3 regions of the Micromonospora sp. ATLC20 genome follow, and region 2 is predicted to be linked to each of the others. Evidence: riboswitches for the same ligand, from Rfam matches in the RefSeq annotation. Region 2 holds a riboswitch; each other region holds the start of a gene.
The links. A riboswitch is a leader RNA that binds a small molecule or an ion and turns the genes downstream of it on or off. The one in region 2 is predicted to bind cyclic di-AMP.
Positions count from the first base shown of each region.

Region 1 (3,265 bases), on a different contig from region 2:
ACGCTCGACCCGGTGGGGTGACCGGTCCCGCCGGCACCCACAGTTCACTTGCATACATAGCGATGTGAACATACATTGGGCCTGGCCGGTACGCGGCAGGGAGGGTGTTGGCGTGGGCGCAGGTCATGACCACAGCGGCGCGGTGACAAACGCGGCGCACCGCCACCGGGGCCGCCTCTGGGCCGCTTTCGCGCTGCTCGCCGCCCTGATGGTGGTCGAGGCGGTGGCCGCTTTCACGACCGGATCGCTGGCGCTGCTCTCCGACGCCGGGCACATGTTCACCGACGTCCTCGGCATCGGCATGGCGCTCGCGGCGATCACCGCCACCCGCCGCGCCGGCACCGACCCGCAGCGCACGTTCGGGCTCTACCGGCTGGAGGTGCTCGCCGCCCTCGCCAACGCCGTGCTGCTCGGCGCCGTCGCGATCTACGTCCTGGTCGAGGCGGTACGCCGGTTCGGCGAGCCGCCGGAGGTGCTGGCCGGCCCGATGCTCGTGGTGGCGGTGCTCGGCCTGCTCGCCAACATCGTCGCGTTCGCGCTGCTGCGCGCCGGGTCGAAGGAGAGCATCAACCTGCGCGGGGCGTACCTGGAGGTGCTCGGCGACCTGCTCGGCTCGCTCGGCGTGATCGCCGCCGCGCTGGTCATCGCGGTGACCGACTGGTGGTGGGCCGATCCGCTGGTCGCCGTCGGCATCGGCCTGTTCATCCTGCCGCGCACCTGGCGGCTCGGCCGGGCCGCGCTGCGCATCCTGGTGCAGGCCGCGCCGGAGCACCTCCAGGTCACCGCCGTGCACGACCGCCTGGCCGCCGTACCGGGCGTGGCCGAGGTGCACGACCTGCACGTCTGGACGCTCACCTCGGGCATGGAGGTGGCCTCGGCACACCTGACCACCGACCCGGGCGTGGACCCGGCCGGGGTGCTGGCCGCCGCGCGGGCCGCCCTGCACGAGGACTTCTCCATCGATCACGCCACGTTGCAGGTCGAACCCGGAGCGTCGGCCGGAGTGTGCGGCAAGACCGAGTGGTGATTAGGACACACTTAAATCATTGTGACTAATGTAGTCTTATGTCGGTTTTGCCCCGCCTAGCGGCGTTGCTCGACGGAGCCGCGCCCGGGCAGCGCCGGTAGTCTCGGTCGCGGCCGCACCCGCGGACGCCACCCGGCCCCGGTGGGGCGGCCGTCGCCTAATCGTCCGCAGGGACGAGCCGGGGAACCACGTACGTGGGGTGCATCCGCGTCAGCGGTAGGGATCTTCCGTCCCGAACCCGTCAGCTAACCCGGTCGGCGTTGACGGAAGGACGTGTGAATGCCCCCAGTGGCACCTGTACGACGGACGGCCGCCCGGTTGGCGGCCCTGCTCGTCGCGACGCTGACCCTCGGCGTCGCGACCGTTCCGGTCTCCCCCGCCTCCGCGGCACCGGCGACCGGCCTGCTCGCCGCCGCACCCGGCGGCGACGACGAGGGCGGCACGCCGGAACTGCGCGCCCAGCTCGACGCGGCCAGCAAGGGCTGGCTGGAGGCGAAGGCCGCGCTGAACCGGTCGGTGACCCGCCAGAAGCAACTGAACGACCAGCTCAAGACCGTCGGCGCCGAGCTGGCCGTACGCGACGCCAAGGTCGGCGAGATCGCCGCGGTGGCGTACCGCAACGGCCGCCTGGGCACCGCCGGGGCGCTGCTCGGCAGCAGCAGCCCGGAGGGCTTCATGGACCGGGCCGCCGCACTGGAGCAGGTCGCCGCGCACGAGGACCGTACGCTGCGCGACCTGATCACCACCCGGGACGAGGCCACCCGCACCCGCGCCCAGCTCGACGGGGAGATCCGCGAGCAGCGCAAGCAGGTGACGGTGATGGGCAAGCGCAAGGAACAGGCCGAGCGCGCCCTGGAGGTCGCCAACGACCGCGCCTCGCGCAACAACAGCAGCGGCGGCGGCAGCGTCCAGGGCACCTCCAGCAAGAACGCGAAGCCGGCACCGCGCAACTCGGACGGCTCCTGGCCGTCGGAGTCGTGCAGCGTCAACGACCCGACGCCGGCGAACGGCTGCATCACGCCGCGCACGCTGCACGCTCTGCAACAGGCAAAGGCGGCCGGCTTCACCAGGTACGTCTCGTGCCACCGGCCGAGCGGCTCGGGTGAGCATCCGAAGGGGCGGGCCTGCGACTTCGCCGCGCAGAAGAACGGCTTCGGCGGCGTCGCCTCCGGCGGTGACCGGACGTACGGCAACAACCTGGCCGCGTACTTCGTGCGCAACGCCGACCCGCTCGCCGTGCTCTACGTGATCTGGTTCAAGCAGATCTGGCTGCCCAGCAGCGGGTGGAAGTCGTACAGCGGCGGCAACGGCGACCCGTCCAGCGACCACACCAACCACGTGCACCTGTCGGTGTACTGAGCACGCCCTGCAGGGTCGGCCGGATCAGGCCGGCCGGCCCTCCAGGGTCGCGCCGAGACGCGCCGCCAGGCCCAGGTGAGCTGCCCGGGCCTGGCGGAACGCGTACCCGAACAGCGGCGCCGGCGCGGTGAGCGTGATCTCCACGTCGATGCGTACCGTGCCGTCCGGCTCGTCGCGCAGGCGGGTGTGGTTGCGGACGGTCGTCGCGGGTTGCTGCCGCGCCACTGTGACGACCTCGTCCTCGCTCGCGACGAGCACGTCCGCCTGGTACGTGACCGGGAAGTGCAGCGGGCCGAGTTGCAGCCGGTCGGTGATCGCGTAGCTGGCCAGCGCGCCCGGCCGGGCCGGCAGCTTCCGGACCCGGACGATCAGCGGATGCAGCTCACCCTGGCGACTCAGGTCACCCAGCAGGGCCACCGCTTCGGCCCGGGTGCACCGGGCCTGCACGGTGTAGCTGAAGCTGTCGCTGCTCTGCAAGCGGGCCCCCTCGCCGTCGTGCGTCGCGACGATCGTCCCGTACCGACGCCGGACTGGCAACGGGTAGAAGGTCCCCTGGCCGCAGGGGGTGTGAACGGCGCTCAGGCGCCGGGCAGCACCTCGGGGGTGTCGTCGGCGAACCACGGCTCGGGCGCGCCGAACAGGCCGAGCAGGCCGGTCACCCAGAGCTGCCGGTGCACGAACCGGCTCGGCTCGGTGACCACGAGCTTGACGCCGCTGACCTCGCAGGTCTGGAAGCCCGCGACCATGGCGCTGATACCGACCGAGTCGATGAACGTGACGAGCCGCATGTTCAGCTCGATTCGCGCGGGACGGCCCTTCGCGAGCACCTCGGCGATCGCTTCCCGCACCTCGTACGCGGTGTCGACGTCGATCTCCCCA
Region 1 covers NZ_JBXUOV010000073.1:24,088-27,352, forward strand. The annotation lists gene AC2CHG_RS17065 (HelD family protein) at 1-21, shown strand, start outside; gene AC2CHG_RS17070 (cation diffusion facilitator family transporter) at 113-1,027, shown strand; cyclic di-AMP (ydaO/yuaA leader) riboswitch at 1,172-1,302, shown strand; gene AC2CHG_RS17075 (coiled-coil domain-containing protein) at 1,307-2,386, shown strand; gene AC2CHG_RS17080 (SRPBCC family protein) at 2,411-2,863, opposite strand; gene AC2CHG_RS17085 (STAS domain-containing protein) at 2,965-3,265, opposite strand, start outside.
Region 1: another riboswitch for cyclic di-AMP. It lies ahead of AC2CHG_RS17075 (coiled-coil domain-containing protein); the one in region 2 lies ahead of AC2CHG_RS10415 (C40 family peptidase).

Region 2 (3,265 bases):
ATCGGGATGCCGAGCTTCAGCGCGAGGTGCCGCACCAGCTTGGCGGAGGTGCGGTACATCGCCTCGGTGTACCAGGTGCCCTGACCGGCGAAGCCCTCGTGCTCCAGGCCGATGGACTTGGCGTTGACGTACCAGTTGCCGGCGTGCCAGCCGACGTCCTTGGTCTTGATGTGCTGGGCGATGTAGCCGTCCACCGAGCGCAGCGTGTAGTGCCAGCCCAGGTAGTCGGCCCGCTTCACCAGGTCGACGCTCGGGCCGAAGTAGCCCTCGGTGTCGTGGATGACGATGTACTCGATCTTCTGCTGCTTCGGCCGGTCGCCCAGGTCGTGGTTGCCGTAGTCGCCCGGGTCGTCGCTGAGCTGCTCGTACGGCGCGGGGATCCACTCGCAGGCCAGCCGCACCGGGCACTCCAGCCCGTCCGGCCGCTCGGCGTTGCGCAGGCCGAGGCGGGCCAGCCGGGAACGGTCCGGCGTCGCGGCGGTGGCGGCGAGCGTGACCCGCTGGCCGTCGTCGGTGGTCCGGCTGGCGCCCTGGCCGAGCTGGTCGTAGACCTCGTCGGCGAAGGCCGCCGCGGCGTCCGAGGTGTCCGCGCCGGAGTACCGGGCCACCGCGGCGTACCAGGCCGCCGGGTCGGTGCCGGCGCCGACCGGCCCGCCCAGAGCCTTCTGGTACGACGCCAGCAGCGCCGCGCCACCGCGGATGTTCGCGGCCGGGTCGGTGCGCAGCGTGCCCGCGTCGAGCCCGGTGAGCGCGGCGGCGGCGTCGAGCGTCTGGAGCGAGGCGGGCGGCAGCGGGGTCTCCCGCTCCGGCGCGGCGGCGGTGGCCGGGTCGAGCTTCAGCGGCCGGGAGTCGTCGCCGCGCGGGTCCTCGTCCTCGTCGACGTGGGCGCTGCCCGGCATGGCGAGGATGTGCGCGGCGTCGGTCAGGTGCATCGGGCCGTAGCCGCCGCTGGTGCTCGGCTGCCCGGGGTGGGTGTCCCAGCGGGACTCCAGATAGGAGACGCCGAGCAGCACGTTCTGCGGCACGCCGTACTCGGCCGCCGCGGCGGCGTATTGTTGTTGCCTGTCGCTCGCGGGCGCGGACGTGTCCGGCGCGGCGGTCACCGGGCCGGTCGTCGCCAGCGCGGTGGCTGTCGCCACTGCGGCGGCGAGCAGTATCCGTCTGCCCGACGGCGGGGCGGAGAGGTGCATCGAACCTCCTGGACAGGGATGGGGGTCACTGCGTCTCCACCCTCACTCCGCACACCCACGGGGGTCAATACCTTTCCAGTGAGTAATCAGCCTTGAAAGAAAATTTCACCTCCGACCTGGGTGCGGCCCGTCATCGCGTACGGAGTGTCACGCCGCTGGAAGTTGCGGATCGATAACGGTGGTCCCTACTCTGGTGAATCGTCGGCCGCACGTCTCACCGTCCAACCCGGTCGGTGACGGTCCGACACCGCCGAGTCGCCTCCGGGCGAGCCGGGGAACCAGGTACCTGGGGTGAATCCGCAGCGATGCGGTAGGGCGGCTCCCTTCCCGCCCGAATCCGTCAGCTAACCCGGTAGGCGGTACGGAAGAAGGAGTACGGACGCCCGGTGGCACTCCATGCCCCGCGGCCGTCGTCGAGCCGGTCGGTCGACCGGTCCACGGCTGTGCCGCGTACCCGCTGGTCCCGCTTCACCACAGCCCTCGCCGCCCTCGTCGGCACCGCAGTCGTCCTGACCGGCGGCGCCACGGCGGCACACGCCGAACCCTCGGTCGCCGAGATCGAGGCCCAGATCGACCGCGACTGGAACAAGCTCGAACCGGTCATCGAACAGGTGAACGCCGTACGCGAGCAGCTCGCCGCGCGGCGCAAGCAGGCCGACGTGCTCGGCCGGCAGATCGCACCCCTCCAGGCCCGGGTGGACGCCGCACTCGGTCAGGTCGGCGGGCTCGCCGCCGACGCCTACAAGGGCGACAACCTCTCCACAGTGAACGCGCTGCTGGGCAGCCGCTCACCCGGTGACCTGGTCACCGGCCTGGAACTGCTCGACCGCTTCGCGCACCGCCAGCACGAGCAGGTGCGCTCCGTCGCCGCGCTGCGCGACGAGCTGGCGGCGAAGAAGAAGCCGCTGGACGAGATGATCGCCGGGCTGGCGCGTACCGAGGCCCAGCTCGCGGCGAAGAAGAAGCAGATCGACGCCGAGATCGCCAAGTTGGAGAAGCTGCGGCTCAAGGTGTACGGCAAGGGCGGCGGCGGCCCGCTGCGCCCGGCGCCGTGCCCGGCCGGCTACCCCGGCGGCCCGGCCGGTGCGGCGGTCAAGTTCGCCTGCGCCCAGATCGGCAAGATCTACGTCTGGGGCGCGGCCGGGCCGGACCACTTCGACTGCTCGGGCCTCACCATGGCGGCTTGGGCCAAGGGCGGCGTCTCGCTGCCGCACAGCGCACGCCAGCAGCACGGCGTGACGAAGCGGATCAGCCGGGCCGAGCTGCGCGCCGGTGACCTCGTCTTCTACTACGGCGACCTGCACCACGTGGCGATGTACGTGGGCGACGGCTGGGTGGTACACGCCTCCCAGTCCGGCAAGCCGATCACCATGAAGCGGGTCGACGACGGCGACATCAACAGCTACGGCCGTCCCGGCTGAGGTGTAAGGAAGGGCCCCCCTCTTAACGCCTCCGGTAGAGGAGGGGGCCCCTATTAACAACTGCGGGTGCCGTCAGCGCGTCGGCCAGGTGCGCCAGCTCTGCCAGGACCGGCTCGGCGTCGGACCGCGCTGCCCCTGGTAACGCGAGCCGTAGACGGCCGAGCCGTACGGGTGCTCGGCCGGCGAGGAGAGCCGGAAGATGCAGAGCTGCCCGATCTTCATGCCCGGCCAGAGCGTGATCGGCAGGTTCGCCACGTTCGACAGCTCCAGCGTGACGTGGCCGGAGAAGCCGGGGTCGATGAAACCTGCTGTCGAGTGGGTCAGCAGCCCCAGCCGCCCCAGGCTCGACTTGCCCTCCAGCCGGCCGGCGAGCTGGTCACCCAGCGAGATCACCTCAAGCGTGGAGGCGAGCACGAACTCGCCCGGGTGCAGCACGAACGGCTGCCCCTCCGGCACCTCCACCATCGACGTCAGGTCGTCCTGCTGCACCGACGGGTCGATGTGTGTGTAGAGGTGGTTGTTGAAGACCCGGAACAGCCGGTCCAGGCGTACGTCGATGCTCGACGGCTGCACCAGCGTGGGCTCGAAGGGCTCCAGCGCGAGCGTGCCGGCCTTGATCTCGGAGATCAGGTCGCGGTCGGAGAGCAGCATCGG
Region 2 covers NZ_JBXUOV010000033.1:27,694-30,958, reverse strand. The annotation lists gene AC2CHG_RS10420 (N-acetylmuramoyl-L-alanine amidase) at 1-1,190, opposite strand, end outside; cyclic di-AMP (ydaO/yuaA leader) riboswitch at 1,429-1,563, shown strand; gene AC2CHG_RS10415 (C40 family peptidase) at 1,577-2,611, shown strand; gene dcd (dCTP deaminase) at 2,684-3,262, opposite strand.

Region 3 (3,265 bases), on a different contig from region 2:
CGCCAGGTCCTTCCCGTGAGGTGCCGACCATGTCCCAGACCGCTCTGTACCACTTCCTCACCTCCGTGCCCGAGGCCGCCGCCATCTGGTCCTTCCTCCTGCTGCTCGCGCTCGGCCTGCTCGCCGCCCTCGTCGCCCGGCCCGAACGCGACCCCGTGCCGGAGGCCGCCCCCGAACCGGCCGACGCCGACGCCGCCCGCCACGACGACCTGATCCGGTACGCCGAGGAGGTGGCGGTGGCCGCAGCCGGAGCCGCCCAGACGGCCCGTCGCCGCCGGGAGCGGTGGCTGGCCGCGCAGGACGAGGCGGACCGGGCCTGGACCGCGTACGACGAGGCGGACGCCGCCGCCCGCCGCTTCGCCGGTGCCGCCGCGCTGCCCGCCCCGCGCACGCCGCGCACCCCTGCCGAGTACGCGGCCCGGGAGCGCTGGCTGCACCACGCCGCCATGACGGCGCACTGGCGGGGCGACCTGACCGCCCGTCAGCTCGCCGACGTGCTGGCGCGCCGCAACGGGTGGGATCCGCGCCGGCACCCGGCCGAGCAGGAGATCATGCTGGCCCGTACCGTCCGGGACGGGCGCCGGGCCGGATGGGAGAGCGCCGCCGCGCGGGAGCGGTCGGCCTGGCGGGACGCCGAACTGGCCGCCGAGGCCGCCCGGACGCTCGCCGCCGAGGCGTACGCGGCCACTGCGGCGCTGCGGCCCGCCCCGGCGTACCGGAGCGCGACGGCGAGCGCCGTGCCGGTGGCCGCGACGGTCCGTAACGCCCGCTGGCGCCCGGCCCGGGTCGGCTGAGGTCTCGTCTCGACCGAATCGTTACCCGGAATGTGGTGAGCCCGGTCACCCGGGCCGTCGAAACGGGCGCCGGGCGCAGAACGGGTCATCGAGTCCCGCGATTGCCGGTCGGGTGCTCGCCGTCTGTCCGCTTTCCGCCGCCGGGCGCCGTCGAAACTGCTTGTCCCATTGAGCGAAGTCAGTAACCGGGTGTTCCGAAATCCGTTACCGCGGATCACGTTTACGCAGGTGGGAGCGCTTGGCAGGGGACATACCCACCGGTAGTGTCGGCGCGTCCGATGCGGTAATCGATCGCCGACGGCGACGCCGCGCCGACCCGCCTAATCGTGTTCCACGAACCGGGGACCCATGAGCACCATCGGGGTGAATCCGCGGGCCGACGGCCTGCGGTAGGGCGTACTTCCCGCCCGAATCCGTCAGCTAACCCGGTCGGCGGCCACGGAAGGAGTAACCCCTCTTGCCCACCCCTCGATCGTCCCCCCGCCTCCACGGCGAAGCGGTGCCCGCGCGCGCCTGACGCGCGACCGGCAACCGCCCCCTGGGCGCCCGGCATCACGGGCGTTCCCGATCCCCCGGCCATCCGGCCCCGCCAGCACGTGTGAGTTCCTCCGCGTGCCGGGCCGGTGTGTGCCGCTCACGCCCCGTGGAGGATTTTGTGAAGCACCACCTGAAGCGTCAGCTGCGACGGATCGTCACCGAACGCCCGTACCAGATCATCGCCGGATCGGCCGCCGCGCTCGTGCTGGCCGCCGGTGCCGGAACCGTCGCCACCGCCGGTGACGACGCCCCGGTCCAGGAGAACACCGCCGCGGTCGCCGACCTCGGCTCCGCCCGTCTCGGCGAGCAGCCCGCCAGCCGCAGCGAGGCCCGCATCGCCGTGCCGCAGGCGTCGTCCAGTGCCTCCGCCTCGCCCAGCGCGTCGCCGAGCGCCTCCCCGTCCGCGAAGGCCGCTGCCGATCCGGACACCACGCCCAAGGCCAAGCCGAAGCCGCCGTCGAGCAAGTCGCTCGACTACGACTACCAGGCGCAGATCAACTACTTCTACTGCGGCCCGGCCGCGGTGCGCAACGCGCTCAGCGCCGCCGGCATCGAGCGCAGCCAGGACGCGCTCGCCGGCCCCCTCGGCACCACCGAGATGGGCACCAACTCGGCCGAGGACACCACCCGGGTGCTCAACCAGCAGGTCAAGGGCAACCCGTACCGGACCCGCATGATTCCCGGCACTGCCACCCCGGCCCAGATGGACCGCCTCCAGGCCGATGTGGTCGAGGCGATCAGCAACGGCCGCGGGGTCGTCGCGAACGTCGCCGGTACGGCCACCGACACCAACGGCGGCTGGCACTCGTTCCCGGGCGGCCACTACGTCGCCGTGGTCGGCTACAAGGACGACGGCCGGACCGTGCGGATCGCCGACTCGGCCGACCCGTCGCTGCCGTCGTACTGGGTCACCACGATCGACCTGGCGCACTGGATCGCCAGCCGCGGCTACTCCGCCTGACCGTCCCGCACACCCGAAGGCCGGCACCCCACCCGGGGCGCCGGCCTTCCTCGTCCCGCCCCCGCCCTCACGCCGTCTTGGCGCGCCGATCTTGGACTTGTGGCACCCAGTATGCCCGGCTCGCCCGCTATGGAAGGTGCCACAACTCCAAGATCGAGGGTGAGTGCGGAGTGTGGGTGGCCGGAGCCGCGGCGAGGGGTTCGGCGGGGTTCGGTCTCGCGTGTCCGGGGCGGGCGGTGGCAGACTGCGCCAATGGGCGATGCGACGGGGAAGCGGCACCTGATTCTCCTGCACGGCATGGGTGCCACCGGCGAGGTGTGGCTGCCCTGGGCGCCGCTGCTGGAGCGCCGCTGGCCCGGCCGCTGGCTCGCCCCCGACCTGGCCGGTCACGGCTGGTCGCCGCCGCTGCCCGGCTACTCGTTCGAGGCCCTGGCCCAGCGCGTGGTGGACGGGCTCGGGCCGGTGCGGCTCGGCCCCGACGACCGGCTGGTGCTGCTCGGGCACTCGCTCGGCGGGGTGGTGGCGCTGGCGCTCGCGGCCCGGCAGCGCGGGCTTCCGGTCGACGCGGTGGTCGGGCTCGGCATCAAGGCGGTCTGGTCTCCGGCCGAGCTGGCGAAGTCGGCGGAACTGGCCGCCCGGCCGGTCACCTGGTTCGCCACCCGTGACGAGGCGGCCCGGCGCTACCTGCGGGTATCAGGGCTCGCCGGGCTGTTCGCCCCGGACCACCCGGTGGTGGACGCGGGACTGCGGCGGGAGGACGGCCGCTGGCGGCTCGCGATGGACCCGGCCGCGTTCGCGGTCGGGGAGCCCCGGCTGCCGGTGCTGCTGGCGGCCACCGGTGTGCCGGTGCTGCTGGCCCGCGGCGAGGCGGACCCGATGGTGACCGACGCGCAGCTCAAGGAACTGGGCGTGCCGGTGGCGACGCTGCCCGGGCTGGGCCACAACGCGCACGTCGAGGACCCGGAGGCGGTGC
Region 3 covers NZ_JBXUOV010000052.1:172-3,436, forward strand. The annotation lists gene AC2CHG_RS13840 (hypothetical protein) at 30-794, shown strand; cyclic di-AMP (ydaO/yuaA leader) riboswitch at 1,102-1,244, shown strand; gene AC2CHG_RS13845 (C39 family peptidase) at 1,438-2,292, shown strand; gene AC2CHG_RS13850 (alpha/beta fold hydrolase) at 2,545-3,265, shown strand, end outside.
Region 3: another riboswitch for cyclic di-AMP. It lies ahead of AC2CHG_RS13845 (C39 family peptidase); the one in region 2 lies ahead of AC2CHG_RS10415 (C40 family peptidase).